4 regions of the Paenibacillus sp. J22P277 genome follow, and region 1 is predicted to be linked to each of the others. Evidence: riboswitches for the same ligand, from Rfam matches in the RefSeq annotation. Region 1 holds a riboswitch; each other region holds the start of a gene.
What was found. A riboswitch is a leader RNA that binds a small molecule or an ion and turns the genes downstream of it on or off. The one in region 1 is predicted to bind cyclic di-AMP.
Positions count from the first base shown of each region.

Region 2: it holds a riboswitch for cyclic di-AMP, as region 1 does, so the genes downstream of both, AC50YL_RS14460 (3D domain-containing protein) here and AC50YL_RS31880 (C40 family peptidase) in region 1, are expected to answer to the same signal.
Region 3: it holds a riboswitch for cyclic di-AMP, as region 1 does, so the genes downstream of both, AC50YL_RS04980 (hypothetical protein) here and AC50YL_RS31880 (C40 family peptidase) in region 1, are expected to answer to the same signal.
Region 4: it holds a riboswitch for cyclic di-AMP, as region 1 does, so the genes downstream of both, AC50YL_RS07525 (histidine kinase) here and AC50YL_RS31880 (C40 family peptidase) in region 1, are expected to answer to the same signal.

Region 1 is NZ_JBXENS010000010.1:185,658-193,004, reverse strand. It holds gene AC50YL_RS31890 (M1 family metallopeptidase) at 1-1,547, shown strand, start outside; gene AC50YL_RS31885 (hypothetical protein) at 1,582-2,400, shown strand; cyclic di-AMP (ydaO/yuaA leader) riboswitch at 2,724-2,884, shown strand; gene AC50YL_RS31880 (C40 family peptidase) at 2,889-3,389, shown strand; gene AC50YL_RS31875 (hypothetical protein) at 3,542-3,961, opposite strand; gene AC50YL_RS31870 (DEAD/DEAH box helicase) at 4,167-7,347, shown strand, end outside.
Region 2 is NZ_JBXENS010000004.1:242,838-250,184, reverse strand. It holds gene AC50YL_RS14480 (HNH endonuclease) at 1-649, shown strand, start outside; gene AC50YL_RS14475 (CAP domain-containing protein) at 752-1,489, shown strand; gene AC50YL_RS14470 (TetR/AcrR family transcriptional regulator) at 1,600-2,232, shown strand; gene AC50YL_RS14465 (ATP-binding protein) at 2,305-3,438, shown strand; cyclic di-AMP (ydaO/yuaA leader) riboswitch at 3,505-3,704, shown strand; gene AC50YL_RS14460 (3D domain-containing protein) at 3,809-4,624, shown strand; gene AC50YL_RS14455 (polysaccharide deacetylase family protein) at 4,673-5,548, opposite strand; gene AC50YL_RS14450 (acetylxylan esterase) at 5,688-6,650, shown strand; gene AC50YL_RS14445 (SGNH/GDSL hydrolase family protein) at 6,668-7,327, shown strand.
Region 3 is NZ_JBXENS010000002.1:33,936-41,282, reverse strand. It holds gene AC50YL_RS04995 (phytanoyl-CoA dioxygenase family protein) at 1-580, shown strand, start outside; gene AC50YL_RS04990 (hypothetical protein) at 676-876, shown strand; gene AC50YL_RS04985 (NADH:flavin oxidoreductase) at 1,141-2,253, opposite strand; cyclic di-AMP (ydaO/yuaA leader) riboswitch at 2,583-2,753, shown strand; gene AC50YL_RS04980 (hypothetical protein) at 2,867-3,313, shown strand; gene AC50YL_RS04975 (hypothetical protein) at 3,406-3,855, shown strand; gene AC50YL_RS04970 (potassium-transporting ATPase subunit F) at 4,089-4,166, shown strand; gene kdpA (potassium-transporting ATPase subunit KdpA) at 4,208-5,881, shown strand; gene kdpB (potassium-transporting ATPase subunit KdpB) at 5,907-7,347, shown strand, end outside.
Region 4 is NZ_JBXENS010000002.1:618,039-625,385, reverse strand. It holds gene AC50YL_RS07540 (fibronectin type III domain-containing protein) at 1-325, shown strand, start outside; gene AC50YL_RS07535 (class I SAM-dependent methyltransferase) at 554-1,303, shown strand; gene AC50YL_RS07530 (DUF445 domain-containing protein) at 1,505-2,764, shown strand; cyclic di-AMP (ydaO/yuaA leader) riboswitch at 2,994-3,189, shown strand; gene AC50YL_RS07525 (histidine kinase) at 3,368-5,710, shown strand; gene AC50YL_RS07520 (basic amino acid ABC transporter substrate-binding protein) at 6,106-6,984, shown strand; gene AC50YL_RS07515 (amino acid ABC transporter permease) at 7,069-7,347, shown strand, end outside.

The sequences.
Region 1 (7,347 bases):
AAACGACGGAGGGCTACAGCCTCCTGCCGCGCCTGCATTACGTGCAGCCCGACGACGGCAATCCGAACGACCTCACGCTGGCCAAGCTTAAGCTGCCGACGCCCGTGGCCCCCGGCAAGAGCGTCACGCTGCGGATGAAGTTCGAGGTCAAGCTGCCCGAGGTGTTCGCCCGCATGGGCTACTCCGGCGACTTCGTCATGGCGGGGCAGTGGTTTCCGAAGCTCGCCGCTTACGAGACCGCGGGCACGAGGGGCCGGGCCACGGAAGGCTGGAACGCGCACCAGTATCACGGCAACTCCGAATTTTACAGCGACTTCGGCATCTACAGCGTGAAGATCAACGTGCCTTCCACCTATAAAGTAGCCGCTACCGGCTTCCAGGCGAAGGCGTCCATCGTGGACGGGGGCCGCAGGACGTACCAGTTCTACGCCGACGACGTGCATGATTTCGGCTGGTCGGCCTCGCCCGATTTCGTCTATTCCGAGGAGCCCTTCTCCACCGAAGGCGTGCCGGGCGTGCGCATCAAGCTGTACCTCGATCCGCTGCACGCCAAGTACAAGGACCGCTACCTGCACGCCGCCAAGTCCGCGCTCGCCAAGTACGCGCAGTGGTACGGCGCCTATCCGTACACGACGCTCTCCGTCGTCGTCCCGCCCAAAGGCGGCAACGGCGCGGGCGGCATGGAATATCCGACGCTCGTCACCGCGTTCTCGGCGGAGAACGACAACCCCGGGTACGACCTGGAGCGCACCGTCGTGCACGAGATCGGCCATCAATACTGGTACGGCATGGTCGCCTCGAACGAATTCGAGGAAGCGTGGCTGGACGAGGGCTTCACCTCCTACGCGGAAGACAAAGTGATGGAAAGCGAGTACGGCGTCGCGCCCAACCTGCCCGTGGAAGCGAGCTACATGACGGACCCCGCCCCGCTCAAGCAGCTGTCCTGGTCGTATCAAGACAACAGCCACTACGCCGAGAACGTCTACATCCGCGCCAAGCTGGTGCTGGTCGGGATCGAGAAGCAGGTGGGCGAGGCGACGATGCGCAAGATCATGCGGACGTATTTCCAGAAGTACAAGTTCAAGCATCCGTCGACCGCGGATTTCCAGCGGGTCGTGGAGACGGTCACCAAGACGAAGTGGAACGATTATTTCAGCCACTTCGTGTACGGGGACGAGATGGCGGACTACTCCGTATCCTCCATTCACGTGACGCCCGTCAAGCAAGGCGGCAAGACGGAGTACGAGAACGTCGTGCTCGTCAAGAAAACCGGCGGCAGCGTCGGCCCCGTGACGGTCATCCTCCATTTCGCCGACGGCACGGTCATGCCGAAGGTATGGGACGGGCAGGACAGCCACGTGCAATACAAAATCGTTCACGGCTCCAAGCTGCTCTGGGCCGCGGTCGACCCGCAGAACGACAACGTGCTGGACAACAAGCACATCAACAATTTCCTGAAAGCCGACCTGGCCGAGAAAACCCGTACGCGCTGGAGCGTCGGCCTGACGAAGCTGGCCGAGACGATCTTCTCCTCGCTCGCCTGGTAACGCCCGCCGTATGAATAAAGGAGGTGATTTGCGGATGAGAACGCATATCAAGCAAGGCTGGCGGCTGACGTCGAAGCATTTGTACATCATCATCCTGCTGTTTCTGTACGAACTGATCTGGGGCTTCTTCCTCTACCGGACCATCGAGAACATCGCGGTCCCGCTGCTCAAGCGGTTCCCCGACGCCTACGCGGCCAACAGCGGCGCGATCTCGCTCTTCTTGACCGAATCGCAGTTTCAGCTCATGAAGACCGACCTGATCCGGCCTTACGCCCTGCTGTTCTGCGGACTGCTGGCCGGCCGGATGCTCGTCACGCCGTTCCTGAACGCCGGCCTGTTCCACTCCCTGCATCACGTGTCCGAGGAGAAAGGCACGAAATTCCTAAGCGGTATCCGCAAAGCCTGGAAACCGGTCGCCCTGCTCTACCTGCTCGAGACGGCGCTCACGCTCGCGCCCGCCTGCTGGCTCCTGCCGAAGGCGCTCAAGCTGCTGCTCTCGAGCGGCACCCTGACGGAATTCGCGAAGCAAGCCGGGCCGTGGGCGGGCGGCTGGCTCCTGTGGGCGGTCCTGCTGCACCTGCTCTTCCTCGCGATGCAGTTCGGCGCCGTGACCGGCAGCGGCTCCATGCGGGCGCTCTGGAGCGGGATCGCCAACTTTCTCCCTTTCGCCGGGGTGTCGCTCGCGATGTGGGGCATCGGCGCCGTGCTCAGCATGACGATCGCCTCCGTGTCGATGCTGTGGGCCGGCCTGCTCGCGCTCGTCCTGCACCAAGGCTACCAGCTGCTGCGAACGATCATGAAGGTGTGGACGGTAGCCGCCCAGTACGACGCCTGGCAGTCGAAGCAATCCTAGCTGCATGTCTTCGCGCCCTTGCCTGCACATGAGATAGAGACGAAAGACCCGTCAATTCATTCGAAAAGCATAGGACTTAAGTTTCGCCCCATCGACCCGCGATGGGGCTTTTTGGCATATGCACGCGGCTGCGGGGCAGACAAGCTTTGCGGGATAAATCCGATTTTCCGACAACGGCCAAAAAACGCCGTTCCCACCCGGAAAACGGCGCCGCTATACGAAAATGAGAGGCAAAAAGTTTCACTCTAATAATTTTAATTTGTGAACAAAACGTGAACTCGGAAGGAGAAGCGACAAAATGATCGAATAACTTTCCCTGAGAAATGAAAATTTTGCCGAATTCCCATCTTGGGAAACGGGGGAACCATTCTGGGTGAATTGATCCCGACAGCCGTTCGTGCGCATATGCGGCTGCCAGAGGCGATCATAGGGGACCTTCAACCGAACCCCACAGCTAACCTCGTAGGCACTGGAAGGAGTTTCCCGTTTTGAAGAAGTTCTCTGCTCTGGTGATCGGACTTGCGATGCTCTTCATCTTTCAGGCCGGCAGCGTGTTCGCCGACTCGAAAATGGACGGCGTCATCAAAGATCTGATCGGAACACCTTATGTTTACACCGGCACGACCACGAAAGGGTTCGACTGCTCCGGATTCACGATGTACGTGTTCAAGAAACTCGGCGTCGACATTCCGCACGCATCCCGTTCGCAGGCTGGGCTGGGCAAGAAAATCGCCAAGGGCGATCTGATCCCTGGGGATCTCGTATTCTTCAATACGACGGGAAATGGCATCTCGCATGTAGGCATCTATGTTGGCGACGGCAAGTTTGCGCACGCTTCTTCCAGCAAAGGCGTCACGATCAGCGGACTTAGCGAGTCCTATTACGCGAAGCGCTATGTAACGGCTCGCCGCGTAATGAGCCCGCAGACGTTCGAGAAATATGCCGACGATCCATCCGACGAACCAGGCGACAACGATTCCGACGAATAATTCGGGCAACATGCATGAATAATGCCGGTCCGGTCAGGGGTGCGACCCTGCCCTTCGGGATTGCGGACAAAGCCGTCGCTGCTTCTCCTTCGGGACAAGCAGCCGCGGCTTTGTTTGTTTATATCAGGTGCACGGGCATGCCGCCTGCCGATTCAGGCGCGCTCGTACCGGACCCACCAGAAGGTCGGTCCGACCTGGACGTTCAGCGCTTTGGCATGCGGCGTGAACAGATCGCGCAGCTGCGCGGGCGTCTCGCATCCTTCGCCGCGGCGGTCGGCCAGCACGACGGTCGCGCCCGATTCGAGCCGCTCGTGCCAGAGCCGCAGAAACGCCCGCCGCTCCTCCCCGGAGAGCTCGCCGAGACAGAAGCAGGCCAAGCCCGCCTGGAACTTCTCCTCCACCGCGTTCAGCTCGGCCTGCTTGACCGCCACCGACACCGGCGTCGTGAGCCGCGGCGTGCGCGGCCCCGCGACGCGAAGCACGCGCTTGCCGGCCAGCGTGTCTTCCACCTCGTATTCCAGCCGCCTCCATTCCGCGAAGCGCTTCTCCAAGCTGTCCCGCCATTTCGCCATCCTCCCGATACCTCCCGCTGCCCGTACGCCGACGCTGTTGTCGTAAAACTATATGTATGCGCGCAAGCTTGCTTATTGAACCGCCTTTTTGGCTCCGCTGGGCTCGTCCGACGTCTGAAAAGGAATGGTTTGACGCATGATGAATACTAGAATGATAGACTGTACGTAAAACGATCTTCTACTGAGATGAAGGAGCTGCTGCCGCATGTCCTCGACTCCCTCCGCGCTTGCGGAGTTCCATCCGACGCTGGCCGGGTGGTTCCGCCAAACGTTCGGCGAACCCACGCCCGTGCAGCATGACGCCTGGGCGTCCATCGCCGCCGGCAACCATACGCTCATCGCCGCGCCGACCGGTTCCGGCAAGACGCTCGCGGCGCTGCTGCCCTGCCTCAGCCGCCTCGCGCTGGCCAAAACGCTGGCCATGGCGCAGGGAACGGGCTGGAAGCCCGGCGTGCGCATAGTCTACATTACCCCGCTCAAGGCGCTTAATAACGACATTCAGCATCATTTGGTCGGATTTCTCGAAGAAATCGAAGCCTACGGCCGCGAGGCCGCGAACGAAGCCTGGCCGGGCCTCCGTACCGCGGTGCGCACCGGAGACACGCCGCCGGGCGAGCGGGCGCGCATGGCGGTCCGGCCGCCCGACGTGCTGGTCACGACGCCGGAATCGCTGTACCTGCTGCTGACATCGGACAAGGGCCGCCATATGCTGCAAACCGCGGAGGCGGTCATCGTGGACGAGATCCATAGCCTTGCCGGCGACAAGCGCGGGGCGCATCTGTCGCTCTCGCTGGAACGGCTTGCGGCGCTCTCCGAGCAGGCCGTGCAGCGCATCGGCGTATCGGCGACGCAGAAGCCGCTTTCGCGGGTCGCCCGATTTCTGGGCGGCTGGGCGCCGGCCGGTACGGGCGGCATGGACGCGGCCCTGAATAGCGACGGCGGCATGAACGGGGACGCCCATCCGCTCGGTTATTCGCCGCGGGCGGTCGTCATCGTGGAAAGCGCCATGATCAAATCGATCCAGGTCCGCGTGACGATGCCGGACCTGAGCCGGCCCGCGCGCACGCGCGAAGGCGTCTGGCAGCCGATCGTCGAGCGGCTCATGGCGCTCATGGCAGGCGCGCGCTCCGTGCTGCTCTTCGTGAACAGCCGCCGGCTGTGCGAACGGCTCGTGCTGCGGCTCAACGAGCAGGCCGGGCACGAGCTGGCGCGCGCCCACCACGGCAGCCTGGCGCGCGAGCGGCGGCTCGAGGTCGAGCGCATGCTGAAGGCGGGCGAGCTGCGCTGCCTCGTCGCGACCTCGTCGCTCGAGCTCGGCATCGACGTCGGCCACGTCGACCTCGTCATTCAGGTCGACTCGCCCAAGGCCGCCGCCGCGGGCATTCAGCGCATCGGCCGCGCCGGCCATGCCGTGGGCGACGTCAGCCGCGGCTATATCGTCGCGCGCCAGCGCGGCGAGCTGCCGGAAGCGGCCGTGCTGTGCCGCAGCATCGCGCGGCGGGAGATCGAAGCGATCACGCTGCCGCACGAGCCTTTGGACGTGCTGTCGCAGCAAATGGTGTCCATGACGGCCGCCGCGGATATGACCGTGGACGCGCTGCACGGGCTTATCGCGCGGAGCGAGTGCTACCGGGGCTTTCCGCGCGAACGGCTGGAGGCTGCGCTGAAGGTGCTGTCCGGCTTCTATCCTTTCGCCCGTCCGCTGATCGACTGGGACCGGGAGACGGATACGCTGCGCAAGCGCGCCAACACGGCGATGGCGTCCGTGACCGGCGCGGGCACGATTCCGTCCAGCTCCGCCTACCCCGTCCACCACGCCGACAGCCGCGTCCATCTGGGCGAGCTGGATGAGGAATACATCGCGGAAAGCCGCGTCGGCGACGTCTTCCAGCTGGGCACGAGCTCGTGGATGATCAGCCGGATCGAGAACGACCGCGTGTACGTGCAGGAAGCGCCCAACCGCTTCAGCGAGATTCCGTTCTGGCGCGCGGAGACGGGCAGCCGCAGCGTGGAGGTGGGCGTGCGGCTGGGCGGTTTTCTCGCGCAGCTGGCCGATCGCCTCCGGCTGGACGCCTCTTCACCGGGCGACGAAGCATCGGACAAGACGCTCGAGGATGCGGCGATCGCCTGGCTGGACGACGAATACGGGCTCGACCATTATTCGGCTTCGGAGCTGATCGACCTCGTGCGGGCGCAGCACCGGGCGCTCGGGCTGCCGACCGATCGGCGGATCATCGTCGAGCATTACCGCGATCTGATGAACCAGACGCGCATTATCATCCATAACCCGTTCGGACGGCGCGTCAACCGCACGTGGCTGCTGGCGATCCAGCGGCAGTTCCAGCGCATGCTGCCCTATTCGATGTACGGCAACGCCAAGGATAACGGCATCGAGCTCGTCGTGCCGGATTGGGATGCGTCCTGGCTGCAAACGCTGTGGCAGATCACGGCTGCGAGCGCGGAATCGCTGCTGACGGAGGCGATCACGGGGTCGCCCCTGCTTGCCGTCTCGTTCCGCCGGATCGCGGAGACGTCCCTGCTGCTCTCGCGCAGCTTCACGCGCACGCCGATGTGGCAGAAGCGGCTGCGCAGCGAAGAGCTGCTGAAGCAGGCGCTGCCGTACGCGGAGCATTTTCCGTATCTGCAGGAGGCGATGCGGGAGTGCCTGCACGAGTACCTGGACACGGACGGACTCAAAACGCTGCTGCAGGCGATTGCCGCCGGCGATATCGACGTGCGCGTCAAGGAGACGCAGGCGCCTTCGCCGTTCGCCGTGCAATTCATCGCGGATTATGCCAATACGATGCTGTACGAGGGCGACGGGCTGAGCGAAGCGACGCAGCTGCAGCTGCTCGGCGTCAGCAAGACGCTGGCCGGGCAGCTGTTCGGCGAAGAGGCCGTGCGGCGGGCCGTCGATCCCGCCATCGCCCGCGAGGAAGAAGCGCGGCTGGAAGCGGGTCCGCTCGTGCCCGCGAGCGCGGAGGAGCTGTTCGCGCTGCTGAAGCGCCGCGGGGATTCGTCCGGCACGGAGCTCGCCGCCGCGGCCGGCAAGGACGCGGACGCCTGGCTGACGGCGCTCGCCGCGGCCGGACGCGTAATGGAGCTCGACTTCGGCGATGGGCGGACGCGCTGGATCTGCGCGGAGGAACGCGAACTGTACGCGGCATTCCCGGGCGGCGAAGCCGCCATCGCGTTCGTCGCCGGCCGGTTCGCGGATAACCGGCTGTCCTTCACCGAGGAGGAGCTCCGGGAGCGGTACCCGCGGCTGACCGCTGCCGATGCCGCGCATATCGCGGACGTGCTGCTTGCGCTCGACCGAACGGAGCTTGCGCCGTTCGCCGAAGAGACGGAGCGGATCTGGACGAGCCGCGGCGTCGCCAGACGGC
Region 2 (7,347 bases), on a different contig from region 1:
GGACGACGACGCGCAGGATACGGAAGAGCCCGCCGATTCGGCCGGGCATTCGACGGCCGTCGAGCCTTCGGCAAGCGTCGAAGGAACGGAAACCGAGGCGCATGGCGAACAAGCGCCTTCGCGTAAACGGAAGCGCAAGCGCCGCCGCGGACGCGGAAAATCGTCCAAGCGGCTGGCGGATCTCGAAGAAGTCGCGGAATCGACGGGCATTCGCCCGCCGGACCGCAAGATTTTGCCGGTTAAAGGCAATTTCTCGTACAAAACGTCGCTCTTGAACGACCGCGGGCGAGGGATGATCCGGCTGCGGGGCCGCCGCGAGACCGGCAAGCGCTGGTCGACGGAAATCCCGACGGAAATGGCCATTCGCATGGTGGAGGAAGGCGCGGCGGGCATCATCCATCCCGGCTTGATTCATAAGCTGTACACGAAGGCGGATTTCCGTATTCTGGTGCTGCAGCGGGATGATTACGTGTGCAAGTACTGCGGGAATTTCGGCGACACGATCGATCATGTCATGCCGAAATCCAAGGGCGGATTATCGACGCCGGCCAATTGCGTATGCGCTTGCGCGGATTGCAATCTGAAGAAGGCGGACAGCCTTGATTACGTCGACGACGAGGTGCTGCAGCACTTCCATTTCCAGACGTAGTGGAAGATTTTATGGGGTGAAATGAAAAATCTCCCGTGTTAGCATATAGGGCGTCGGAAGGCCGGCAGCACTTTTAACACACGAGGAGGATTTTTCATGAAGATGCAACCATTTCGAACAGGTGTCGTAAGCGTACTCGCAGCAGGTTTGATCGCGCTCGGTGGAGGAGCAGCACTGCAGAAGGCAGAAGCAGCCTCCGTGAAACCCGCTTCCGTGACGTATAAAGTAACCAACAGCGATACGCTGTACCAGATCGCCAAGAAATACGGAATCGACTTGAACGCCTTGATCAAAGCGAACCCGAACCTCGCGAATCCGAATTTCATCTGGGGCGGGCTGATCGTGAACCTTCCCGTACATGGAGGTACCGGCAGCGGAACGCCGAATACGGGATCGGGCACGAACGGCGGAACGCCGAATACGGGTTCGGGCACGAATGGCGGAACGAACGGCGGAACGATCGCGCCGGATAAAAACGCGTTCGCCTCGCAAGTCGTGACGCTTGTCAACAAAGAACGCGCGAACGCGGGCTTGTCCGCGTTGAAATCCGACTCCCTGCTGACGAAGGTCGCCATGGACAAAGCCAAGGACATGTATGCCAACAACTACTTCGACCATAATTCGCCGACTTACGGCTCGCCATTCGATATGATGCGTGCCTACGGCGTCGCTTATTCCTACGCGGGCGAGAATATCGCCAAAGGACAGCGTACGCCTCAAGAAGTCATGACCGCTTGGATGAACAGCGCGGGACATAAAGCGAATATCCTGAACACGCACTACGGCAAAATCGGCGTCGCTTACTACAACGGCGAGTGGGTACAGGAATTTACGAATTAATAGGCGTTACGACGCGGAAAGCGGCTCCCTGGAGCCGCTTTCTTTACATTTGGGCGGTCCCCGTTTAATATATAACCAATGGTTATCAAAAAATAAAGGGGTCCAAACCGATGACGACGACAACAAGAAGAAAACAAATGACCGAGGACATGAAAGCGGCGATCCGGCAGTCCGCGGCCGAATTGTTCGCCGAGAAGGGCTACCCGCACGTGACGATGCGCGAAATCGCCAAGCGGGCCGGCTGCTCGCATACGGCGATCTATTTGTATTTCAAGAACAAGGAAGAGCTGCTGCAGCATATCGCCATTCCTTCGCTGCTGGAACTGGAGAACGATTTTCTCGCGGAGATGGCGAAGATGGACAGCACGCCGCTCGAACGTCTCAAGAGCATCTGCAGCCGTTACGTCGTCTTCAGCCTGAGCAGCGGCAGTTTACATACGGTCTTGTTCATGTCCGGTTCCGTGCGGGTCGACGACCCCGCTCCGGCGCTGGAGATCAACGTCATCCGCAACCGCTTGTTCGCGCACATGCGGGATTCCCTGCGTTTGACCCTTCCTCTCGATCCGGCCGACGACGGAGAGAAGCTTATGAACCGCGCGCGGGTGCTTTTTTATTACATGGAAGGCTTCGTCAGCACGTACGGGGGGCATACGGGGCCGACCGAAGAGCTGATCGCGCGCGTTCTTCCGATTTTCGGCGAAGGCATCGAGATCTTGATCGCTGGCATGAAGGCCCAATATTAATTGTTTCTAATGCCGAAGGGATTAGCTTAGCGGGAGCGAATTCGTTAGGATAATCGTTGCGGAGGTTGGGATATGAGGCGCAAAGCCGTTTATTGCAATCGCGTGCTTGCTTCGGCATTGAAACGAAAGCTGGCGCTGAAGCCGGGCGGGAACGCGGAACGCGGGCTTCATCCGGATGCCACGAGCTATCAGCGGCTGATCAAATATTTGCCCGAACCCATTTTCGTCCACGACGGCGAAATGGTTATTTTTTCGAATCAGGCAGGCTTGCGCATTCTCGGATTGACGGAAGCGGAGCTGCTGTCGAAGCCCTTTCTTCACTACCTCCATCCCGATGTAAGAGAAACCGCGAAGGAACGGCTTATGCAAGTCTTCGAAACGGACGAGCCCAACGATTTTGCCGAATCGAAGCTGGTCAGCGCCACGGGCGAAGTGATCGACGTCGAGGTTTCGAGCACCCGCATCCGCGATTATCCGGGCAAAGGCACGGTCGTGCAGAGCGTATTTCGCGACATCCGCGACCGCAAGAAGGACGAAGAGGCGATGATTCAGTCGGAGAAGTTGTCGGTAGTGGGGCAGATGGCCGCGGGCATCGCGCACGAAATCCGCAACCCGCTGACTTCGCTCATCGGTTTTTCCAAGTTTCTCAAGACGCGGATCGACAGCTACCACGATTATTTCGACATCATGCTCGTAGAGCTGGACCGGATCAACTCCATCGTGCAGGAGTTCATGGCGCTCGCGAAGCCGCAGGCGAATCAGTTCCGCAAGCATGATCTGATCAAGACGATCCAGAGCGTGCTCACGCTGCTCGAGACGCAGGCGATCATGAACAACGTGCAGCTGACCGCGTATTACGACACGGATTCCGCGTCGCTGCTCTGCGAGGAGAACCAGCTCAAGCAGGTGTTCGTCAACGTGCTCAAAAACGCCATCGAAGCGATGCCTCAAGGCGGGACGGTGGTCGTGGATTTGAAATCCGCAGGCAACGGGATTGCCGTCTCGATCGCCGATCAAGGGGTCGGCATTCCCGAAGAGCAGCTGCCGCTGCTCGGAGGTCCGTTCTTCACGACCAAGGACAGCGGAACCGGGCTCGGACTCATGGTGTGCTACCGTATCATCGAAGGCCATGGCGGCAAAATCGACATTTCCAGCCGCCCCGGCATAGGGACGACAGTGACGGTGCATTTGCCCAAAATCGATTGAAACGATGCCGCGGTTCGTCCGATGGGCGGATTTACCGGTAGGATTGTCCGTTCGAATTGTGTTATTCTATTACGCGAGCCGAAACGTTACTCGTACGGGGGATCTTTTGGAGCAAGTCATATTGCTCCGTTCCCGTCATCTGATGGACATCACATGACGGGTTCACCGCGCCTTGGCGCTGGGGTGAATCGCGCGTTTACGTGCGTAGGGTCGAACTCCTCGACCCGAATCCGACAACTAACCTCGCAGGCCGCATGCGATGACGACATCATCGTTCCGCTTCCGTTTAAGCGGATCTGTCGCTCTCGCGATGACGTCCTATGCCCGCTTTTCAGGCATATGGCCGTAAACTAAGGAGGAAATCGACAACATGAATATCCACTGGAAGAAGAGCGTTGTAGCAGCAGCGCTCAGCCTGGTCATTCTCGCCCAAAGCGCGGCGGCCCATGCGGAGGCCAAGTACAAGGCGAAGGACGACGACACGTTCTGGAAGATTTCGAGCCAATTCGGCGTCAGCGTCGATCTGCTTCAGCAGGCGAATCCTTTCGTCGACGCGGGAAACATTTACGAAGGCTTGATGCTGGTTATTCCGGCGGCCGCAACGGCCAAATCGATGGCGCCGGTGAAAGCGACGAAGCTCGCGGCCGATAAACAAGCCGTGAAGCCGGCAGCCAAAAAAACGGCAGAAGCTCCGAAAGCGGCAGCGAAAAAGGTTGCATCGGCAAAGAAAGTCGCTCCGGCGAAAAAAGTCGCCCCGGCGAAGAAAGCCGCTCCGAAAAAGACGGCGACGACTTCCAAGACGAGAAAAGCGACCGTTCAAAAGCCGCAGGCTGATCGCGTTACGGTGAATGGCAAGTCGTATGTCTACAAGGACGTCGTTCAGGCAAAAGCAAGCGCGTATACGGCTGCAGCCTCCGAGAACGGCTGGGGAGCGGTCGACTACTTCGGGAATCCGCTGAAGCTCGGAACGATCGCGGTCGATCCGGACGTCATTCCGATGGGAAGCAAATTGTATATTACAGGCTACGATCATAACGGTCTCCCGTCAGGAGGCATGATGGCGGTCGCGTCCGACCAAGGCAGCGCCATCAACGGGAACCGAATCGATATTTTCGTTCCGCAATCGCAGGAGCAAGCAAGCAATTTCGGCTTTCAATCCGTCAAGGTCTTCGTACTTGATAAATAGGCGTCATACGGCAAACGGCAGTCCCTCGGGACTGCCGTTTCGTTCATTCTATTCCCCTTTGCGATTGGCCGGACGGCCGAGCAGCTCGGGCAGCGTGACGATCGTGTATCCTTTGCTTCGCAGCAGCTTGATAAGCCGCGGCAGCGCGGCGACGGTGCCGGACAGATCCTGGCCTGCGCCTCCCCCGGCATGCTGCAGGATGATGGAGCCCGGCTGAAGCGTTCGCTTGATGTTGATCAGGATGGCGTTGCTGTCCAGGCTTCGCCAATCCTCGGAATCGACGTCCCAATTGACGACGGTATAGCCTCCGCCCCGGAGCCATTCCACCTGCGCCGGCGTGATTTCCCCGTACGGCGGGCGGACGAACCTCGGGCTGTAGCCTGCCAACGGCCTCAGAATCCAATCCGTGCGCAGGATTTGCTGCTGCATGGCATACAGCGAGATCCGGGAGAACACGGGATGATTGAGCGAATGATTGCCGATGATATGTCCTTCCCTGCTCATGCGCCGGACGAGGGCGGGATTGGCGGCCGCCCGCTGGCCGACGACGAAGAAGGTCGCCCTTACTTTATAGCGTGCCAGCGTATCCAGCACCTGGGGCGTGTATCTGGGGTCCGGCACGTCGTCGAACGTAAGCGCTACTTTCCGGTACCGCCGAGAGCCCCAGACGACGAAGGCGCCGGGATAGCGCTTCTGCAGCGTTACCCAGGACATCGATTTCGCTCGGCTCTGTTTCTTGGGCTTGGCGCCGGAGAAGGCGTCCGTTTCATCGGAGGGCTCTTGAAGCTTATGGACGCCGCTTTCCGCCGCGGCCGCATGCGACGTTACGGCGCCGAACTCCCGTCCTTCATCGGAGGAGGCGGTCAATAACGTCCAAGCCGCCAGCAGCAACAGCGCTTTCCTCGCCCCGCTAAACATCCGCATGGCCTTCCCTCCTTAATGAAGTCATTTTGCCCGCTGGCCGCGCCGGGCATTCACCGAAAAATCGGAATCAACACTTTACAGCGGTGGACCGAGCACGTAACATAAAAAGGAATAATTACGTGCGAAAAGGGGATTGAAGATGCCAAACATCGATATGCCGCTTCACCAATTGCAAACGTATTCAGGAATCAACCCGAAGCCTGCCGATTTCGATGCTTACTGGGAAAGGGCGCTGTCCGAGATGCGCGCGGTCGACCCGGCGATCGAGCTCGTGCCGTGTGAATTCCAGACGCCTGCGGCGGAATGTTTCGATTTGTTTTTCACGGGGGTCAGAGGCGCGCGCATTCACGCGAAGTACGCGCGGCCGCGCCGCTCTGACGCGCCGCATCCCGCCGTCGTGCAATTCCACGGCTACAGCGGCAATGCGGGAGAGTGGGCGGACAAGCTCGGCATCGTCTCGCTCGGCTTTTCGATCTTCTCCTTGGACGTCCGCGGACAAGGCGGCTATTCCGAGGACACGGGCGGCGTGTCCGGGACCACGCTGAACGGCCATATCGTCCGCGGATTGGACGGCGATCCGGACGGGCTGCTGTTTCGGCATGTTTTCCTCGATTGCGCGCAGCTGGCAGGAATCGCGATCGACAGTCCGGAAGTCGATGCCGAGCGCGTCTACGCCATGGGCGGCTCTCAAGGAGGCGCGCTGACGATCGCCTGCGCCGCATTGGAGCCGAGAATCAAGAAGCTTGCGCCGGTATTCCCGTTCCTGAGCGATTACCGCCGGGTATGGGAGATGGACCTGGCCAAGGACGCCTATGCGGAATTGCGCACGTTTTTCCGCCATTTCGATCCGCAGCATAAGCGCGAGGACGAGATCTTCACCAAGCTCGGGTACATCGATATTCAGCATCTGGCGGACCGGATTCAGGGCGAGGTCATGATGGCCGTCGGATTGATGGATACGATCTGTCCGCCGTCCACGCAGTTCGCGGCGTACAACAAAATCACCGCGCCGAAGCGGCTGGAGATCTATCCGGATTTCGGACATGAAGGGCTGCCGGGCTTTACCGACAAGACGATTCAATTTTTCCTGGCGTCCAATTAAAAGGGAGGCAAACGAAGATGCTCATCGGAAATAATGAAAGACTGGTCATGATCGGCGATTCCATCACGGATTGCAGCCGCGCGCGGCCCGTAGGCGAAGGGTTGTTCGACGCGATCGGCAAAGGCTACGTCGGCGTCGTCGATGCGCTGCTGTCCTCGACGTATCCGGAGCGCGGCATCCGCGTCACGAACATGGGGACGAGCGGCAATACCGTTCGCGATCTGAAGAACCGCTGGCAGACCGACGTGGTGGATTTGAAGCCGGACTGGTTGTCCGTCATGATCGGCACGAATGACGTATGGCGCCAATTCGACTCGCCGACGATAAAGGAATCGCATGTGTACTTGGACGAATACGAAGCCACGCTGGAATCGCTCGTCGCGGCGACGCTGCCGCAGCTGAAGGGACTCGTCCTGATGACGCCGTTCTATATCGAGCCGAATGCGGACGACCTGATGCGGGCGCAGATGGACCGGTACGGCGCGGCGGTCAAGCGCGTCGCGGACAAATTCGGCACGCTGTTCGTCGACACGCAGGCCGCATTCGGGCGCGTGCTGGAGCACTTGTATGCCGGAACGCTGGCATGGGATCGCGTCCATCCGAATCAAATCGGCCACGCGGTGATCGCGCGCGCCTTCTTGCATGCGGTCGGCTACGAATACGGCAAAGGACTGTAAGGGAATGTCGGCGTAAGGCA
Region 3 (7,347 bases), on a different contig from region 1:
GCTGGCGACGAAGCCGCCGACGAAGGGCGTCGGCGCGTTCGCGTGGCATCAGGATTACGTCTTCTATCCCCACACCAATACCGATCTGTTGTCCGTCATGGTCATGCTGGACGATGCGACGCCGGAGAACGGCTGCATGCAGATGGTGAAGGGGAGCCACCGGCTCGGCCCTCTGAATCACATGAAGGACGGACGCTTCGTTGCAGCCTGCCAGGAGACCCGTTACTGGGAGGAACCGGCGAATCCTGACGACATCGCCTACATTATGCCGAAGACGGGCGGCATCAGCATTCATCATGCGCTGACGCTGCACGGCTCGGCGGCCAACGCGTCCGGCAGGCCGCGCCGGGGCATCGTGTTCTCGTACCGCGCGGGGGACGCGTATCAGCTGGCCGATACGCTGTTCGACGACACCGGCCTGCTGATCAACGGCAGCCGCAAGGGCATCGTCCGTTGCGACGCCGGCGTCGTGGCGCTGCCGTTCCGGGGAGGAGGCGCCCACCCGTACGGCTCGGCCTGGAACCAGGCGGGCGGATTCGCGGCGGCGCATAACGCGGAGCAGTTCCGAGACCCGCTTTGATCCGCGTGCGGCAGCCGCATGCGGAGCGAATCGCGGGTTTCCGCGGAGACTGCCGCAGCTTCGCCTGCACCCGCCGGGCCAGGGGCTTCTCGGTCGTGGCGACCGAGATCCGGCGCATGGCGGTGCAGAGTCGCGACTCCTCCCAAGATATCCGCACGCAGCTCGGCCTGATGCAGAACCGGCTGAAGGCAATCGGCGCGGACATCGACCGGATCAAAGGCGACATGGCGCATCACTCGCAAAGCGTCAAGGAGCTCGACGGCGGCGTTCGAGCATATCGCCGCCACGGCCGGTGAGCTGCTGGACAAGTTCACGACGCTGCAAGCCGAGCCTTCCTAATCGTTGCATTAGCTGAGGCGGCGATCGCCTCGCGCGAGCAGGCTCACCCTTCCATGGGCTGCCCGAACTCGTTTTTGCGATCTTTCGAGCTCCGCTTAGTACGGATTTATCGCAAGAAAAGGACCTCCATTTCCGCTTTGCGGCGGAAATGGAGGTCCTTCGTTTGCCTATCGGGATTTTCCGTTGTCTGCGAATCTTTTTTTTGTGACAGCGCCTAGGCGTCAGTACAGCGTTCCGAGCGCTTGCGGCGCGAACGGCTGCAATTCGTCCGGCCTTCCTTGCTTGATCTTGAGCGCCCAGGCGGGATCGCTCAAGAGCGCCCGGCCGACGGCGACCAGGTCGAATTCGCCGCGATCGAGCCGTTCCAGCAAACCGTCGAGGCTGGCCGTTCCGGCGCCCATCCCTTCCCGGAAGAGGCGCGTGAATTCCAGATCGAGCCCGACGGAGCCGACCGTGATCGTCGGCTTGCCCGTCAGCTTCTTCGTCCAGCCGGCCAGGTTCAGGTCGACGCCGTCCTCGAAGGCGGGCTCCCAGAACCGGCGGGTCGAGCAGTGGAACAGATCGACCCCCGCGTCGACGAGCGGCCGCAGGAAGCGGTCCAGCTCGGCGGGGGTTTCCGCGAGCTTCGCCTCGTAGGCGCCGTCCTTCCACTGGGAGTACCGCAGCACGATCGGATAGTCCGGGCCGACGGCGCGCCGGCAGGCCGCGATGACTTCGGCGGCGAACCGGGTCCGGGACACCAAGTCCCCGCCGTACCGGTCCGTCCGGATATTCGTGACGCCCCAGAAGAATTGGTCGATCAGGTAGCCGTGGGCGCCGTGCAGCTCGATGGCGTCGAAGCCGAGCCGTTTGGAATCGGCTGCGGCTTGCGCGTAGGCCGCGATCAGGCCGGCGATCTCGTTCTCGGTAAGCGGCTCGCCCGCTTGCTCGCCGGCGAGGTTCAGTCCCGACGGACCGACGGAAGGCGCGTCCGGGTTCGACCCGGTTCCCGGCTTGCGGGTCATGCCGACATGCCAGAGCTGGGAAGCGATCTTGCCGCCGGCTTCGTGGACCGCGCCGACGACGCCGGCCCAGCCGTTCAAGGCAGCCTCCCCGTAGAAATGGGGCAAACTCGGGCTCGCGCCGGCCGCGGGATGATCGATCAGCGTCCCCTCCGTCACGATGAGGCCGACGCCGTTCTCGGCGCGCCTCCGGTAATAGGCGGCCACGTCTTCGCCCGGCACGCCGCCGGGAGAGAAGCCGCGCGTCATCGGCGCCATGACGATCCGGTTATCGAGCGAGAGCTTTTCGGAACGGAAGGGGGCGAACAGGGCTTGCGCAGAAGTAGTGCTCATCCAAATTCCTCCTCGGGAAAAAATGCGGAATCAAGGGACTGGGGCATAAGGGCATTGGGAAATTATAGGTTAACTTTAAACCTTTAAGTCGTTCATTTCAATAGAAATAGTCGGCTTTTATATCCGCCGGACCTTATCGAGACGGAGGGCTCGCGAACGGAGATACACCCGAAAACGAAAGCAATTTGCAGGCATGCCGCCGATACCATTCTTTGTGCGCGCTTTCATTGCCGCTGACCGACAAGAATTTCGTCATGCGGGTTTCTGCGGCTTTTTACAATTTTCGCCGCCGGGACTACGATTAGAAGCATCACAAGCAATCATCGTTCAACCCATAATCGCTGAATCCCTTTATAGGGAGCGGGGGAACCAATGGAAGCCGGCGCCGCGTGGCGGCGCGTCTTCCCGGGGTGAATCGCGGACAAGCAACGCTTGTCCGGGTAGGGCACTCTCTAGCCCGAATCCGACAGCTAACCTCGCAAGCGAACCAGAGAGACGACTTAGGCCAAAGCGCGCGAAGCAGCCTTTTTCTTTGCGCTGTCCATGAAGCCGGGAGTGGAGACATCTCTTCTTCCCGGCTTCTTTTTTTTATCCCACGAAGGAGTGAATGAGCATGCACGCCGTACAGACAAGGGCTTCGCTTCAAAGAGAACGCATGGATATGGTGAAAATCGAGCGCATCGAATGCTTCCGGTTCGATCGCGAGACGGCGCGTCTGCTGTTGCCGGACTGCGGAAACGGGGATTGGTGCGGCATCCTGATGCTCGGCACGGGCTCCGGCGAGCTCGGCATCGGCGTCTTCCGGGAATGCGCCTTGAAGGGCGATTTTATCAAATGGGCCTGCGCGTTCCAGGGGTTCAAGCACCATACGCTCAGCGAAGGCCTGCTGGAAGCCCGGATCAAGCACGAGGCTTGGGGCGACGTCCGGTCGTTGGCGGCGGAAGCGGCGCTGCGCGAGCTGGCCGGCGGCATCGGGGCGCCGGTGGGCCGATCGTTGTCCGACAGCCTGCACGACCATTCCTTTTGCTTCGAGCACGCGGAGGCATATGTCATTTTCTAGGCGGAGAACCGCGGCGACATGGCCGTTTTTATATTTTTTTTACACCCTGGGGGCGATCTCTTTACCCCGATTTTATGGGGAATGGGATTAAGATGACGGAGTACGGAAGAGGGGAGCGTGGAGCGGACGTGGACATACGGGAAATCAATTCAAATTCGGCAACGATCGTCGTCGCGGCCATGACGAAATCCGGCGAGCATTTCATGAAGCAGCTGCTCGTCAAAGGCGTGCCGTTTACGGCGATCACGAACAGCGTCGCGGAGCGGCAGCAGCTGTCCAAGCTCGGCATCGCGTCCATCCTGCTCGTGAATACGATCGATCCGGATACGTGGGAGATGCCGGATCATCCGGTCGGCAAGGTGTTCTTGTTCGAAAGCAGCCTGTCGCTGTGCTGCCGGTACCTGCGCATGATTCGCAAATGGACGGATCAGCCGGTATACGTCATCACGGGGCGGACGCACGGCCGGTTGATCTATAAGAGCCTCGGCGCCACCCACATCGTGCATTCCAACACCGGCAGCATTTCGTTTCTGCTGGATTAGCATAAGATTGCTTCGATTGGAAAATGTTATGACTAACTACAGAAAGGCTCGTGAGGAGGGTGCTCGGATGGTTAACGATTTTACGATGGTCCTCTTGGCTGCGGTCCTGTACGGATTGTTCTGGGGCTTCAAGAAATTATGCGAGAAAGCGTGAGGCCGATCTCCCCAAGCAGTTGCGTTAGCTGAACGGATCGGGCCAACGAGGCCGGATCCACTACAAAGGAGGAAGCGACATGGTCGTAATGGGGATTATCGCCATCTGCCTGATGATCTATCTCGGTTTCGTATTGGTGAAGCCGGAAAAGTTTTGAGTAAGCTGCTTCAATAACGAGGAGGAAACATTGCTATGGCTATGGGATTCGTACAAGTTGCCATTACGCTGGTCATCATCATGCTGTTGGTGAAGCCGGCGGGCACATATCTCGTCAAAGTTTTTTCGCAGGAAAAAACGGGCCTCGACCGGGTATTCGGCCCGGTCGAGCGTTTGCTTTACCGGATCATGGGCGTAAAGGAAGGGGAATCGATGGGCTGGCGCGGCTACCTTGGCGCCGTGCTGCTATCCAACTTCGTCATGATGCTGCTGATGTATCTCGTGCTTCGGCTGCAGAGCTATCTGCCGATGAATCCGGACGGGATCGGCAACATGCCGGCCGGTCAGGCTTTCAATACGGTCACTTCGTTCATAACCAATACGAACTGGCAGTCTTACAGCGGCGAGAACGGGTTGTCTTACCTGTCGCAAATGCTGGCGATCACGTTCCCGATGTTCACGTCGGCAGCGACCGGCTTCGCGGTGGCGGTCGCCTTCATCCGCGGCTTGATCGGCCGCAAGGACGACCTCGGCAACTTCTACGTCGACATGACCCGCTCCATCACGCGTGTGTTCCTGCCGATCAGCTTCATCGTCGCGCTGTTCCTGGTATTCCAAGGCGTGCCGCAGACGCTGCTCGGCGCCGTTCACGCCTCGACGCTCGGCGGCGGCGAACAGACGATCACGCGGGGCGTCGTCGCTTCGCTTGAATCCATCAAGCACTTGGGCACGAACGGCGGCGGCTATATGGGCACGAACGCGGCGCATCCGTTCGAGAACCCGACGGCGCTCGCGAACCTCGTCCATATCTTGTGCATGATGCTGCTGCCGACGGCGCTGGTCTATGCCTTCGGTCTCATGATCAAGAACAAGAAGCAGGGCTGGGCCGTATTCGGCGCCATGAGCTTCATCTTCCTGGTCATGCTGGCGACGGTGTTCATCTCCGAATACAGAGGCGTCGGCGCGATCGACGCCATGGGCGTTCACGGCAACATGGAAGGCAAGGAAGTGCGCTTCGGCGTCTCCGAGTCCGCCTTGTTCACCGCGGTGACGACGGCGGCTACGACCGGCAGCGTCAACAACATGCATGAATCGTTAACGCCGATGGGCGGGTTCGTGCCTCTGGCGGAAATGATGCTGAACAACGTGTTCGGCGGCAAGGGCGTCGGACTGCTCAATGGTTTATTGTACCTCATTCTGGCGATCTTTATATGCGGCCTGATGGTCGGGCGGACGCCGGAATTCCTGGGCAAGAAGATCGAAGGCAGGGAAGTGAAGCTCGCTTCGATCGCTCTGCTGATCCATCCTTTCGTCATTCTGGTGCCGACGGCCATCGCATTCCTTAGTCCGAACGCGATGTCGTCCATCGCGAACGGCGGCATGCACGGCTTGACGGAAGTGCTATATGCATTCACCTCCGGCGCGGCCAATAACGGTTCGGCGTTCGGCGGCTTGACCGCGAATACCGATTTCTACAACATCATGATCGGCGTGGTCATGCTCCTCGGCCGGTACGTTTCCATCATCGCGATGATCGCCATCGCCGGCTCGCTTGCGGTCAAACGCGTCGTTCCGGTGACGACGGGCACGCTGAGAACCAACACGCCGTTGTTCTCGGGCATCCTCGTCGTGATCATCCTCGTCATCGGGGCGCTGACGTTCTTCCCGTCGCTTGCGCTGGGACCGATTGCCGAACATTTGGCGATGCCGAAATAAAGATTGCTGAGAGGAAGGATCTATAATGGCCGCAAGTAAAAAAAGCTTATCGAAGGATATGGTGCTTCAAGCGATCGCGGACGCGTTCAAGAAGCTGAACCCCGCCGTCATGATCAAGAACCCGGTCATGTTCGTCGTTGAAGTCGGTACCTTCATCACGTTGCTGCTCTCCATTCAACCGGATCTCTTCGCCGCTTCAAGCGCGGGCCGGGGTTATGATATTGCCGTGTTCTTCATCCTGCTGTTTACGCTGCTGTTCGCCAATTTCGCGGAAGCGCTGGCCGAAGGCCGAGGCAAAGCCCAAGCGGACACGCTGCGCAAAACGAAGTCGGAGACGATGGCGAAGCTGGTCCAGAAAGACGGATCGCTGAAGCAGGTATCGTCTACGCAGCTGCGCAAAGGGGACGTCGTCCGCGTCGATACCGGGGAGATCATCCCGACGGACGGCGAGATCATCCAAGGGCTCGCGTCGATCGACGAATCGGCGATCACGGGCGAATCCGCCCCGGTTATCAAGGAAGCGGGCGGCGACTTCTCGTCCGTTACCGGGGGCACCCGGGTCGCGTCCGACTTTATTATCGTGAAAGTCATGACGGATCCCGGCGAGTCGTTCCTCGACCGCATGATCTCGCTCGTCGAAGGCGCGAAGCGCCAGAAGACGCCGAACGAGATCGCGCTGACGACGCTCCTCGCCGTCTTGACCATGATCTTCCTGGTCGTCATCCTGACGATGGTGCCGATGGCGGACTACTTGAACGTGCATCTGGATATCGCGACCTTGATCGCGCTGCTCGTCTGCTTGATCCCGACCACGATCGGCGGGCTGTTGTCCGCGATCGGGATCGCCGGCATGGACCGCGTCACGCAGTTCAACGTGCTGGCGATGTCGGGCAAGGCGGTCGAAGCGGCCGGCGACATCGATACGCTCATCCTGGATAAGACCGGCACGATTACGTACGGCAACCGGATGGCATCCGAGTTCGCTCCCGTCAAGGGCGTGTCGCAGAACGAAATGACGCTCGCCGCGCTGAAGGCCTCCGTCAAGGACGAGACGCCGGAAGGACGCTCCATCGTGGAGATGGCCACGAAGCTCGGCGAGACGTTCGCGGAGAGCGAATACGGCAGCGCCGAACCGATCGAATTCACCGCCGAAACCCGGATGTCGGGTCTCGATATGACCGATGGCACGCAGATCCGCAAAGGCGCCGTGGACGCCATGAAGAAGTACATCTCCGCCAAGGGCGGCAGCGTGCCCGCCGACCTGGACGAGATCTCGAACCGCATCGCGAAGGCCGGCGGCACGCCGCTTGCCGTCTCCATCGGCGACCGGATCTATGGCGTTATCTACCTTAAGGATACGGTGAAGCCGGGACTCAAGGAACGGTTCGCGGAGCTGCGGGCCATGGGCATCAAGACGATCATGGCCACGGGCGACAATCCGCTTACGGCCGCGACGATCGCTTTGG
Region 4 (7,347 bases), on a different contig from region 1:
CACGACGGAGCAGGCGGATAACGACGCGTTTACGTTCCTGTATACGACGGATCCGCAAGGAACGACAGCGAGCCAATACGGCACGTGGAATCATACGCTGCAGGCGGCGGTCAAGCAGTTTCCGCTGGCGCGCTTCATTACGATCACGGGCGACCTGGTCGATAACGGCGACCTCGAGGAGCAATGGCTGTGGATGCTGAACCAGCCGCGGGAAATGCTGACGCGAAAGCCCGTCGTCCCGGCCGTTACTTCGAACAGGCGTGCCGCGGTATTGGCGGGCAACGCGTTTGCGAGTGCCATTAGATCACGGACCTCCACTTCATGATTGCTTATCCGAAACGGAAGCGGAGCTCGCGCATAGTCTTGAAATAACTGGAAAATCGGACTACACTCGGATTATCCGATCCGAAGGAGCGATGCAGTATGAGCACAGCCGTGTACGTGCGTCCGTCAGCGGGGTTCAAACCAATCTGAACGGCGGAAGCAGCCGCATGCAGGCGAAGCCTTAATGTTGAAGCGTGCTTCCGCGTTCCTAATCATGGAGGTCATACGAGTGAAGCATGAAAGTCGTAATCAGTGGGAAGTCTTTTTCGACGCGCACGCGCCGCATTACCTGGAAAATGGATTCACGAAGAATACGATCGCGGAAGCGGATTTTTTGATGCGGGAGTTGAACCTCCCGGCAGGCGGCGCGATACTGGACGTCGGCTGCGGCACGGGCCGGCATTCGGTCGAGCTGGCGAAGCGCGGGTTCAAAGTGACGGGCGTCGATCTGTCGGCGGGCATGCTGGCGGAAGCCCGTAAGGCATCCGAGGAGGCCAACGCGGACGTCGAATGGATTCGCTCCGACGCGGCGCGATTCACGGCATCCAAAGCGTACGACGCCGTCATCTGCCTGTGCGAGGGCGCGTTCGGCTTGGTCGGCAGGGACGAGGATCCGGAGGCGCACGACAACGCCATTCTCCACAATATCGCCGCCGCGCTGAAGCCGGATGGGCGATTCGTGCTCACGACGCTCAACGCCTACGCCAAGCTCCGCAGCCTCACGCAAGCGGACGTGGATTCCGGCAGGTTCGATCCGTTGACCATGCTGGAGCAGTATACGGAGGAACTGGAGCTTCCGGAGGGCAAGAGGCGCGTGGAGATCAAGGAACGCCGCTATTTCCCGTTTGAATTGAGGGGCATGTTCGAGCGGGCCGGGCTGGACGTCGCGCACGTCTGGGGCGGCACCGCGGGCCATTGGAAGCGCGAGGCGGTTCGGCTCGACGAAACCGAAGTGATGATCGTCGCCGCGAAACGTTAAGCGGGTTTGCCGGCGCAACGGCCATCTTCGGGCGGTGCGGTCGTTCGACGGTGAGATGCAGTCCGTTTTCCTTGGGGATTCTTCCCGGGGGACGGGCTGCTTTTTTGTCGGGGCCAGGTTCTGTCCCGAGAACGGACGGAATCTTTGCAACGGGTTCGCCCAAAGTGGTATGGTGTAAGGAGCAAGCATAGGAGGAAAACGATGGCGAACGAATCGAAGAAAAACAAACAATTTGCCAATATATCGCTCGGCGTGATGGCGGCGGGCTTCGCGGCGACCATTCCGTTTCGTGCCGGGGGACTCGGGCTGCTGCATGCCGGCTTCGAAGCCGGCGTCATCGGCGGACTCGCGGACTGGTTTGCCGTGACGGCGCTGTTCCGCCACCCGCTCGGCATTCCGATCCCGCACACGGCGCTGCTGCCCCGGAACCGGAAGAAAATGTCCGAGGGCATCGTGCGCGTGCTGGAGGACCGGCTGCTGGCGAAGGACAGCATGCTCGAGAAGTTGAGGCAGTTCGAGCTGGCGGAGCAGCTGCTGCCCGTCATCCGCGGCGCGCTGCATTCGGCGGTGCACAGCGAGCGCCTGCCGCAGCTCTTGGAAGGCGTTATCCGCAGCGTGGATGCCGATCGCATCGTTCCGCTGCTCTCGGACGAGATCGGCGCGGCCGTGCGCCGCATCGACCTGGAGGCGGCGCTTCGCGGCTTCCTGCGCAAAGCCGAGGAGGACGGCACGGACGAGCGCATGCTGGATCTGCTGCTGGAGCGGGCGGAGTCCTGGATCGCGACCGAAGGGATGCGCCGCGAGCTCGGCAGCGCGGTCATGACGCTGATCAAAGGACTGAACCTCGGCGGCTTGATGTCGTTCGCGGTCAATGCCTTCATCGGCTATTTGGAAGAGGACAAGCTTGGGACCATGCTGCAATCCTTCGTGCTCTCGAAGATCCACGAGCTGAAGCTCGAGGGCACGGAGCGCCGTTTGATCGTCATGAGCAAGCTGCGCGAGGCGCTGGATATCCTGATTACGAAGCTGGCGGAATCCGGACAGCTGGACGCCATGCGCGACGAGCTGCTTGAAGCCTTCGATATCGAGGGCGAACTGCATAAGCTGTTCGAGAGCCTGCGGGAGAAAGGCGTCGCTTTCCTGCATGACGAGGATTTTGCCGAGAAGACGTGGACGTTCGTGGACGGACTCCTGAACCGGATCGAGGCGAACGAAGGACTTGTCGACGAAGCCGAGCATTGGCTCAAAGGCCAAGCCGCGGCGCTGATCGAGCGCAACCATGCCCGGATCGGCTCCTTCGTGCGGGAGAATCTGGACCGGCTCGACAACGACCAGCTGGTCGAATTGATCGAGGACAAGGTCGGGCAGGACTTGCAATGGATCCGCGTCAACGGCGCGCTTTGCGGGTTTCTGATCGGCCTCCTGCTGCGGGGCATCGAGATGGCGACCGGGAACGTTTGAGGCCGGGGATTGCGAACTTTGTCAGTGAACGGGCGGATGATTAAACCATTCGCCTTACGCCCCAAATACGAAAAACGCTCATTTAGTGAGGTAGCGGGAGATTGCTGGCGCTCGCCGCCTTTGTAAGCGCTATATCCATGCTGGTTGCCTGCTCAAGGGAGCGGATTGCGTACGGGTTTCCTTTACAAAAAGCATGTGCTGGCGTAACATGAGTCATGCTTAAACTACGTAATTGACAACGCTGAATTTCCGAATTGGAAAACGGGGGAACCATTGGCATGTCAAGCCATCGAAGGCGTCAGATCGAGGCTTGCCATCAGGGGTGAATCCCGGGCGGGGCAGCTTAAGGCCGCCGCGTTCCGGGTAGGGCAGCTCTCATGTCCGAATCCGACAGCTAACCTCGTAAGCGACCCGAGAGAGGCGACGATTGTGCGTGCGAATAGACACTTCTTATATCATGTGCCTAGAAGCCGCGAGAGGCGTTCCTCTAAGTTAGAGGCCGTTTTTCGTTGGCTTCTTTTTTGATGTCCGTTTTCGCGCCCTCGCATAAGTTTCAAGCAATTCGCAAATCTATAGGTATAGGCATGAAAGGGGTATAACGTTATGGCCGGCTACCGGCGACAAACTCCGGAGGAACTGCTATTATCCATCTCCAAAATCCATCGCGGCCGTCTGAAAATTTACATCGGCGCCGTCAGCGGATCCGGCAAAACCTACCACATGCTGCGCGAGGGCCAGGCGCTCAAGCAGCAGGGAATCGAGGTGGTCGTCTGCGCCGTCTCGACGATGCGGCGGCCGGAAACCGTGGAACAGCTGGCGGATCTCGAGCGCATTCCGAGCATCCATTGGCTGAAAGGCGACGTGGAGAAGAAGGATTTGAATTTGGATGCGATCATCGAGCGCAATCCGGAGGTGCTGCTGGTAGACTCGCTGGCGCATGAGAACCGACCTGGCGCCAAGTTTCCGACGCGGCGCGAGGATATTCGCTTTCTGCTCGGCCGCGGAATCAGCGTGATCACGACGGTCAATGTCTACGAGCTGGAAGGCGTGACGGAGCAGGCGCAGAAGCTGACCGGCATCTCGCCGGAATGCACGGTGCCGACCGATCTGTTGGAGCTGGCGGATGAAGTGCGGTTGATCGACGTGTCGCCGGAGACGATCCTGAACCGGCTGAGCGAGGGGCGGCTGAACAATGTCAAGGATCCGGAGCTGCTCAAACGCGGCAATGTCGGCAAGCTGCGCGAGCTGACGCTGCGCCTCATGGCGGAGGGCGTGAACGAATCGCTGGAGAAGTACCGCGAGGAGCAGGGCTTCATCGGGCCTTCCGGCGCGTCCGAGCGCATCTTGGTCGCCGCGCAGTACCATATCAACGGATCGATCTATATACGGCGCGGGCAGCAGATCGCCAAGCGGCTGGGCGGAGACCTGCAGGTCGTGGTCTTCAACGACGCCACCCAAGAGCCGACCAAGGAGCGGGAGGCGTTCAAGAAGTCGATCCTGAAGCTGGTCGAGAAGGTCGGGGCGGGCTTCCGCGAGATCGCCGTTTCCGGCCGGAAGCAGGTTCCGCGGGCGATGATCCGCTACGCCATGCTGATCAACGCGACCCGGATCGTCATGGGTCATTCCAAGCAGACCCGCTCGGAGGAGCTGATGCACGGCTCGATCGCGCACAGCCTGCTGAAGCAGACGCGCAACATCGACGTGTTCTTCATGGCGGATCGCGCGGAGCATGACGGCGAACGGGTGCTGCCGGCGAAGCGTTCCGTTTCGAAGCCGCCGTCGGAACCGTACCGCAGGCTGAGCACGCAGGAAGTCGAGAAGAAAATCGAGCGCATTCGCCGCGGGACGTTCAAGGTGTACGTCGGCGCCGCTCCCGGGGCCGGCAAGACCTACATGATGCTGCGCGAAGGCAACGCGCTGCTCCGCAAGGACATCGACGTCGTGATCGGCTGCGTGGACACGCACGGACGGGCCGACACGGAAGCGCAAATCGGCGGGCTGACGACGATTCCGCGGATCCGGATCGAGTCGAACGGTAAAACGGACGAAGAGATGGATGTCTCCGCGATTATCGCCCGCAACCCCGAGGTCGTCTTGATCGACGAGCTGGCGCACGAGAACGCGCAGGGCAGCCGAAACAAGCACCGGTACGAGGACATACGGCAGATTCTGGATGCGGGCATCTCCGTCATTTCCACGATGAACGTGCAGCATCTGGAGAGCCTGAAGGACGCCGTCGAGCAGATTACCTGCACGACCGTGACCGAGACGGTGCCCGATCAATTCCTGCGCCTCGCGGACGAAATGGAGCTCGTCGACGTTGCGCCGAGCGCGCTGCAGCAGCGCCTGCGCGACGGATTGATCTACAAGGACGAGGACGTGGAAGGCGAGCTGGCCGGCTTCTTCAAGACGGGCAACCTCATCGCGCTGCGCGAGCTGGCGCTGCGGGAGATCGCGGACGACGTGGACGAACGGCTGGAGTCGTGGGAACGCAACGGCTCGCTGCGCGGCACGTGGCATCGGCATGAATCCATCTTCGTTGCGGTGACGACGAGCAAGAACGCCGAACGGCTGATTCGTCGCGGTTTCCGTATCGCGTACCGCTTGAAAGCCGACTGGCATGTGCACTACGTGCGCACCGAAGGCGACCGTTCGGAAGCCTGCAACAAGCGGATCGAGGAAATCAAGGCGCTGGTCGACCGGCTTGGCGGCGATTTCGAGGCGGAGAGCGGCGTGTCGGCGAGCAAGATTCCGGACGCCCTCCTGGCGAAGGCCAACGAGCTCAAGAGCACGCAGATGATCCTAGGCCAGTCGGGCCGCGGGTTCTGGAGCAAGCTGAAGACCAAACCGGTCATCGATACGATTTTGCGCGAAGGCCGCCATATGGACGTGTTGGTCGTGGCGGATTTCAATCCCAACATGGCGCTTGGGGAAGAGGAAGAGTAGCTTTCCAGGGATCCATAAGAGGAAGAGTTGCATTCCGAAAGGGCACCGCCAGGCAATACGTTCCGGAGTTTTTGGCAGGATGCGGATATAGCGCGAATATGCCGTAAGACGCAGCTGATGCGATTGCAGCTATTTTCGCCTTCCTATGTTTTGACGTCCTTTGCGAGGGGTACTTCTTTATGAAGTGCCCTTTTTCGTTTCGATTCATCTCATGCGGAACCCGATTCGTAATCTATGGATTCACGCTTGATTGATGAGAACATTTGGCTGGGAAAACGTCATCCGTATGGCATTTGTGTAATATTTCCTAACACTATTCATAAAAATAAATTGAAACAACTCCCCAATCTTGATAGAATCGTATCAGATTACGACATTTACGAGGGGGAACAAGAATGAACAAACGATATACGTTAGGTATATTAACGCTAATTGCTGCCATCACCTTGAGCGGATGCGGCGCCAAGAAAGCGAACGACACCGAAGGCGCGGCGAACGGCGGCAACAACGGCGCGGCGAACAGCGGCAACGAGAGCAATGCAAGCAGCGGAAGCGGCGCCGACGAGACGACGTACCTGTTTGCCAGCGATGGCAGTTACGCGCCGATGGAATACATGGACAAGGATGTTCTGAAAGGCTTCGATATCGATTTTCTCGACGCGATCATGAAGGAAGCCGGCCTCAAGTACGAAGTGCGCAACGTCGCATGGGACGCGATGCTGGAGAGCGTGAAGCAGGGCAAAGAATACCAAGCGGGCATCTCCAGCATCTCGATCACCGACGAACGGAAGCAGACGTACGATTTCTCCATGCCGTACTTCGAATCGACGAACGTCATCATGGTGAAGGAAGACAGCGACATCAAGAGCGCGTCGGATCTGAAAGGCAAGAAGGTCGCCGTGCAGGGCGGCACGACGGCCGACATCCTGATGACGAAAATCATGGGCGAAGGCAACACGGATCTGAAGAAGTTCGACAGCAATGCCGTCGCGCTGCTGGAGCTGGACCAGGGCGGAGCGGACGCCGTTGTCGCGGACATCGCCATCGTGCGGGATTACATCAAGAACAACCCGGACAAGAAGCTCAAGGAAGTCTTGGATAACACGAACTTCACGCCGGAGTATTACGGGATCGCCTATCCGAAGGACAGCGAGCTGAAGGCCAAGCTGGATCCCGCGATCAAAGCGGTCATCGAGAACGGGAAGTACGCGGAAATCTACAAGAAGTGGTTCAACGAAGAGCCGGACACAACCCATCTGGTGGAAACGGAATAACGAACGGATAGCGGAGCATGCGTAATCGAAACGTTGCGCATGTTCTTTTTTTCTCTACTTATGGCAAGCGAAAGGGCGATCGGCATGGATTTCAGATTCGATATCATCGAAGATTATTTCCCGCTACTGATGCGGGGTACACTGTATACAATATGCATCTCGTTCGCGTCGATCGTGATCGGCTCGATTCTCGGCTTGGGCGTCGGCCTCGGCAAAATGTCGCGGCATTGGTTCCTGCGCTGGCCGATGCAGTCCTACATCAACTTTTTCCGCGGCACGCCGCTGCTCGTGCAGATCTTCATCGTGCATTTCGCGCTCGTTCCGCTCTTCTACGGCAAGACCAACGCCATTGCGGCGGGGGTC